Marichromatium purpuratum 984: one gene and its partner. The protein of the gene in region 1 interacts with the protein of each later gene in a pairwise test. Links are inferred from orthologs where the notes say so. Each region holds a gene or a part of one and is shown on either strand. Other genes may lie near its edges.

The links. Proteins that work in one complex are often made in the same cells at the same time.
Region 2: the proteins of hypB (region 1) and MARPU_RS11955 interact in binary tests that used the Escherichia coli proteins (3 or more experiments, as listed by UniProt). The link is inferred for Marichromatium purpuratum 984 from one-to-one orthologs.

What each region holds. Positions count from the first base shown.
Region 1 is NZ_CP007031.1:110,089-113,144, reverse strand. Bases 11-2,993 are described here. They hold hypB (hydrogenase nickel incorporation protein HypB), read right to left. Parts: upstream 1,949-2,993; coding sequence 1,073-1,948; downstream 11-1,072. Other genes in these bases: speA (biosynthetic arginine decarboxylase), read right to left, coding at 2,515-2,993; MARPU_RS00515 (hydrogenase maturation nickel metallochaperone HypA/HybF), read right to left, coding at 2,124-2,486; MARPU_RS00525 (coiled-coil domain-containing protein), read right to left, coding at 549-1,016; MARPU_RS00530 (hypothetical protein), read right to left, coding at 11-430. Outside these bases: more of MARPU_RS00530, read right to left, coding at 1-10; more of speA, read right to left, coding at 2,994-3,056. UniProt on the Escherichia coli protein: Involved in the maturation of [NiFe] hydrogenases. Required for nickel insertion into the metal center of the hydrogenase. Exhibits a low intrinsic GTPase activity, which is essential for nickel insertion.
Region 2 is NZ_CP007031.1:2,745,313-2,748,344, reverse strand. Bases 27-2,985 are described here. They hold MARPU_RS11955 (FKBP-type peptidyl-prolyl cis-trans isomerase), read right to left. Parts: upstream 1,741-2,985; coding sequence 1,312-1,740; downstream 27-1,311. Other genes in these bases: MARPU_RS11950 (trypsin-like peptidase domain-containing protein), read right to left, coding at 2,269-2,985; MARPU_RS11960 (SPOR domain-containing protein), read right to left, coding at 27-1,043. In the rest of the region: more of MARPU_RS11960, read right to left, coding at 1-26; more of MARPU_RS11950, read right to left, coding at 2,986-3,032. UniProt on the Escherichia coli protein: Folding helper with both chaperone and peptidyl-prolyl cis-trans isomerase (PPIase) activities. Chaperone activity prevents aggregation of unfolded or partially folded proteins and promotes their correct folding.

The sequences.
Region 1 (3,056 bases):
CGACCTCGCGCATCACCGGGCTTGCGGCCTGCAGCTCGGCGGGGATGGCGCGATAGGCGGCATGGACGGTCGCGGGGTCGTCCGGCAGGGTGTAGAGACTGACCACGAAGGGGCAGTTGACGATCCGCGTCGGGTCCTCGCGCATCATCTCGCGCGAGAGCACGGCGCTGCAGAACTCGACCGAGCGCGCCTCGCCGTAGACCGGCTCGGTGAAACCGAGGTCCGCGCCGGTGCGGGCGAACATCTCGCCCAGATCGAGGACGTTGTTGATATAGAGACCGCGTTCGAGGATCGCCGCCTGCAGCCCGTCGAGCGCGGCCTCGAGACTGGTCTCGGCCTGGTGGACGATGGCGCCGCCCGCGGCCAGCGGTGAAGACAGTGGGGCGCAGAGCAGCGCCAGCGCGCAGAGCGCGCGAGTGATCCGTGACATCGGACGCGACCTCCAGTCGATGAAGCCCAGTTGACGAGCCGCATCTTAGCAGCCGCGCCCACCGGGCACAGCGCCGTCCCCGCCGGGGCGACGGGGACGGTCGCGTCCGGCGCCGGGCTCAGTACTGGTTCATCGGACGGAATCCGGGCGGTGTCGGCCAGTCACCCGGGGGCGGTCCCTGCGGCGGCTGGGCGGCGCGCTGACGCGCCTCGAGTTCCTCGACCCGACGCTTGAGCGCCTCGAGTTCCTCGGCGGTCGCGTCGGGCGCACCAGTCACCGTGGGCGCGACCGGTGACGCCGGCGTGGTCCCCGGCATGCCGGGATAGGCCGGAGCCGGCGCATAGGGCATACCGTAACCACCATAGGGCGCACCACCATACCCCGGACCACCATAGGGGCCATAGGGCGGCGCATAGGGGCCGTAGGGACCGTCGTAATAGTCGTCGTCGTAGCGATCACCGCCCATCCAGCGGCTGGGGTTCATCATGTCGCCGAAGTTGAACGCCGACACCGCCGGCACCTGCGCCAGCAGGGCGAGCAGCGCGATCGCGCGCGCGGAACGTCTGGTGAACTTTGGGACTGACACGGAGGCTCCTCCTCGTGGCTTGACGGGATCGGGGATCGGGCAACGCGCCGGTGGGATCAGCCGTGACTCTGCGCGGCTTGATGGAAATGACCGTGACCGTGATGCTCACCCTCCTGGGCGTCGCCGTGCAGCAAGGCGCCGTCGGGCTGGATCAGCGGATGGATGGTCCGGCCGAGCGCGCGCCTGGTGTCCTGTGCCTGCAGCTCGTCGCGCAGCCAGATCAGCCAGGGTTCGATTTCACCGGGGCCACGGGTCGAGACCACATCGAAAGGCGCCACGCTCGCCAGCGCGCGCAGATGGCGCTCGGCGCGCTCGGGGTCGAAGTCCTCGAGCACCGGCAGCAGATCGCCCTTGGTGCAGAGCACCAGGTCGGCGGCGCGGAAGATCACCGGGTACTTGGCCGGCTTGTCGTCGCCCTCGGGCACCGACAGCAGGGTGACGTTGCGGTGCTGGCCGAGGTCGAAGCTCGCCGGGCAGACCAGGTTGCCGACGTTCTCGATGAACAGCAGGTCGATGCCGTCGAGATCGATCTGGTGCAGCGCCTGATGGACCATGTGGGCATCGAGATGACAGGCGCTGCCGGTGGCGATCTGTACCGCCTGCACGCCCTTGGCGCGGATGCGCTCGGCATCGTTCTCGGTCTCGAGATCGCCCTCGATCACCGCGATCCGGCAACTCGGCCCGAGCACCTCGATGGTCGCCTCGAGCAGACGGGTCTTGCCTGCGCCCGGCGAGGACATCAGGTTGATCGCCAGCACGCCGTGACGATCGAAGTGTTCACGATTGTGACGGGCCTGACGGTCGTTCTCCGTGAGCAGGTTGCGCAGCACGCTGACCGCCGCGCGACCGTCCTCGGTCCGGGCGTGACGTCCGCCATCGCGCACCAGGTGCTCGTTGCCGGGGGTGATGTTGCAGCCACAGGTATCGCACATGACGAGATCTCCGCTAGAGATGCGCTGTTGGAACGATGGCGCGCCACTTCGGCAGCGATCGCGCGAACCCTGTCCGGGTCATCCATCCACCGGATGCTGGCGCCAACGTCTCCTGAATCCAAGCCTTGGCGTGAGTGTATGTCATCACAACCGTCACCGGTTAGTCAGAATCCGGTCATGACGCCGGGTCGTCGGGGATCGACAGCTCCAGATTGGCCAGCAACATCTCGTCGCCGCTGATCAGGCGGGTGCGATACCCGGCACACGTCCCGCACAGCAGCCGGTTGGACTCGACCGTGCTCTCGGCGCCGCAGTCGAGACAGCGCACCTGCACCGGCGCGGACTCGATCGCCAGGGTCGCGCACTCGGCGCGGGTCCCGGCGGCGGCCAGCGGATAGGCGCGCTCGAGCAGGTCGGGTTCGACCCCGGAGAGCGGCCCGATACGCAACAGGATGCGCTCGACCCGGGTGGCGCCGTGCTCGTCGGCGATCCGCTCGACCTGATCGAGCAGCGCCTGACAGATGGAGAGTTCATGCATCCCGCAACCTCCGCGCGTCGCGGCGGGATCAGCCCCCGCCCTCGAAATAGGTGTAGCCGTAGAGCCCGGCCTTGAGCTCGACGAACAGCCGCTCGCGGGTATCACGATCGAGTCCGGCGGCATCGAGCTTGCGCCGGTAGTGGGCGAGCAGGGTGCGCGGCTCGAAGTGCACATAGCTCAACAGCTCGTCGGTGGAATCGCCACGCTCGGCCTCGCACAGCCGGTAGCCCGCGGGGGCCTCGGGGTCGAGCTCGACGTTGACCGCATCGGTGTCGCCGAACAGGTTGTGGATGTCGCCGAGGATCTCCTGATAGGCGCCGACCATGAAGAACCCGAGCAGATAGGGCGCGCTCTCGGCGGCGTCGGCATGGATCGGCAGGCTGGTCTCCACCCCGCCCTCGTCGACATAGTGCTCGATACAGCCGTCGGAGTCGCAGGTGAGGTCGTGGACCAGCGCGCGCGCCCCGGGCAGCTCGTCGAGACGCTGGATCGGCGCGATCGGGAAGAGCTGATCGAGCGCCCAGACGTCGGGCATCGACTGGAACAGCGAGAAGTTGCAGAACAGCTTGT
Region 2 (3,032 bases), 2.6 Mb from region 1 along the record:
ATGAAGGTTTCCAATCCGTCGCGGGAGAAGGCGCCGAGCAGTTGGATGGCGTAGCTCGGCGCGTCGAGGGTGATGATCGGGGCGTTGTCGTCGAGCGCCGGTTGGGTGGCGGGCGTCTCGGGCGTCTCGGTTGTTGCGGCCTCGGTCGGGGCGTCCGGCGCCACCTCGGCGGCGGGTGTTGGCGCGATCGTCTCGGCCTGGACAGGCGTGGGCTCGGCGGGTTGTGTCTCGGGCTCCGCTGAGACGCTCGATGGTGCCGGGGGTTCCGGCTCGGTGGCGGGCGGTGTGGTCTCGACGATCGTCGGGGTCGTCGTCTCGTCGGTCTCGATGACCGTCGGCAGGCTCGGCGTGACCGGGGCCGGAGGGAGGCTTTGTCGGGTCAGGCGCAGGGGCTGCTGCGTCTCGTTGAGCGCGACGCTGTCGGTGAGCGAGGCCGAGGGGCGGGCCGGTGCCGGGGGAGTGATCGCGGGCTCGGCGGTCGTCGTCGGCGCGGGCGCGGGCGCGGGCGCGGGCGCGGCGCGCAGCTCGCGGGCGAGCTGTTCGATGGTGACAGAGAGTGCGTCGAGTTCACGCTGGACCAGGGCATCGGACTGAGGATCGCCGCTCGGACGACCCTGGATCGCGGCGATGCGCTCGACGCGCTCGGCGAGCGCCTGGCGCTGGGTATCGAGCTGGCGGTAGGCGAGGGTGAGGGCGAGCGCGATGCCGATCAGTACCACCACCAGGGTCGCGAACATCAGGGTGCGCCAGTGGCGCAGCCGACGGTCGAGCAGGGTGCGATGGTTGAGCAGGGCGCGCTGAAGCTGAGCGGTGGTGAGACGACGATCCTCGTCCATGTCGCCGAGCCGGTCCAGCACCGTGTCTTGCAGCTGCTTGAGATCGCGCCGCTGTTCGGCGACGCCGACGGCGAGCTTGGCGATCTGTGCGGCCTGTTGGCTGATCCGGGTCCGAGCGGCGACGTCTTCGGCGCCGGACCTGGGGTCGGACGCCGTTGGTGTGGCCTGGACCTGGGTGTCCGGCTCGGGGGTGGTGGTGTTGTCCATGGCGATCTGCCCCGCGACTGATCTGGGCGAGCGTGGGCCTGGGCTGTCCCGCCGTTTGAGCAGGTCGCGGGCGCCGGCCTGGGTTCGGGATAAGGCGTTGTTGGACGGGGCGCGTCTGTCGCCGTCGGCTGACCGTCCTGGGGGGAGAGTATCGGTGTCTGGCCGATCGAGGGCAAGCGTCGATGAGGTGGTGGTGCGTCCCTGCACCAGGTCGAGAGCGACTGTTCCCCTGGCCTGGCCGCGCCAGGGTACGCGGCCCGACCAGCGGTCAGGAGATCGAGACCAGCTCCAGGGCGAAGGTCAGGTCCTTGCCGGCGAGCGGGTGGTTACCATCAATGGTGACCTGTTCGTCGTTGAACGCCTTGACGGTGAAGGAGACGTGCTGACCATCGGGACCCTGGGCGTGTAGCACCATGCCCTCGTGCAGGTCGATGTCGGCGGGAATGGCCGAGCGCGGCACCTCCTGCGTCATCTCGGGACGATACTCGCCGTAGGCCTGGGCCGAGGGGATGGTGACGGTCTTGTTCTCACCGACGTTCATGCCCTTCACGGCTTCCTCGAAGCCGGGGATGATGCCGCCAGCGCCGATGGTGAACTCGAGCGGCTCGTTGCCGACCGAGCTGTCGAACTGGGTACCGTCCTCGAGGGTGCCGGTGTAGTGGATCTTGACGGTATCGCCGAGCTTGGCTTCAGACATGGGATGGTCTCCCGGAGTTTGGGGTGCATTGCGCCGACCGGGGCTGTCCGGCAGGCGAGCGAACGGAGGTCTCGGGTCGAGGGCTGGGAGGGTAACGAATCGCGCCGTCTTGCGGTCTGCGGGAGACGCGAGACGATCGAAGGAACGGGACGCCGGCCGGGACCGGTCGCTCCACCGAGGGGAGGGCGCCCCGCCGAGGCCCGAGTGGTGGACGCGGCGACGGGTCGATCCGATCGGTTGCGTTGTTCGTCGCGATCGGTCTCTCCCAGGGATCCTTCGATGACGCGAGGCTCTCTGGGCGCACTCTAGAACAGGGGGGCGGTGAGTGCAAATCGCTACCAACCGCCAGTGGATTGAACCGCAAAGCCACAAAGGACGCGAAGACGAAGAAGCGCGATCAGCTTTCTGCCGTCAGCCGCCAGTGAGACGTTGCGCCGACGCCGGGGGAGTTGGACATCAAATCCCTTTGCGTTTCTTCGTGCCCTTCGAGTCTTTGCGGTTCACCCTTTCCGGCTCCCGGCGCTACCTCTAGCGCAGTCGCGCGAGGATGGCGCGGGCGCGGTTAGCGGGGACGGCGAAGCCGATGCCGACGTTGCCGCCGGTCGGGCCGATGAGAGCGGTGTTGATGCCGACCACGGCACCGCTGAGATCGATCAGCGGGCCGCCGGAGTTGCCGGGGTTGATCGAGGCGTCGGTCTGGATCAGTTCGCCGAAGCGGTTGTCGGCGATGCCGCTGCGCCCGACCGCGCTGACGATCCCCGAGGTCACCGTCTGACCCAGACCGAAGGGGTTGCCGATGGCGATGACGAAGTCGCCGACCTCGAGCCGGTCGGAGTCGGCGAAGCGCAGTGGGCGTACCTCGACCACTGGGATCTGGAGGATGGCGATGTCGGTGTCGGTGTCGGCGGCGATGCGTCGGGCGTGGAAGCTGCGCCGGTCCTTGAGGGTGACACGGATGCTGGTGGCGCCCTGCAGCAGATGGGCGTTGGTCATCACATAGCCGCGCTCGGCGTCGACGATCACCCCGGAGCCGACGTTGCGCTGGCGCTCGATCTCGCCGGGTTCGGGTAGTGGCAGTCCGAAGCGCTCGAGGAAGCTGCGGAACTCCGGGTCGCTGAGAAAGGGATGAGCGCGCGCCGAGACTTCGGCCTCGACCGCGATGTTGACCACCGCCGGGGTGATCTCGCGCATCAGCGGCGCCAGTGAGGGATAGTCGGCGCCGGCCTTGCGGTGTGGGAAGCCGGCGAACTCGGGCGCGGAGAACTGGCGTTGGTCGGTGGTCCGAGGTTGGG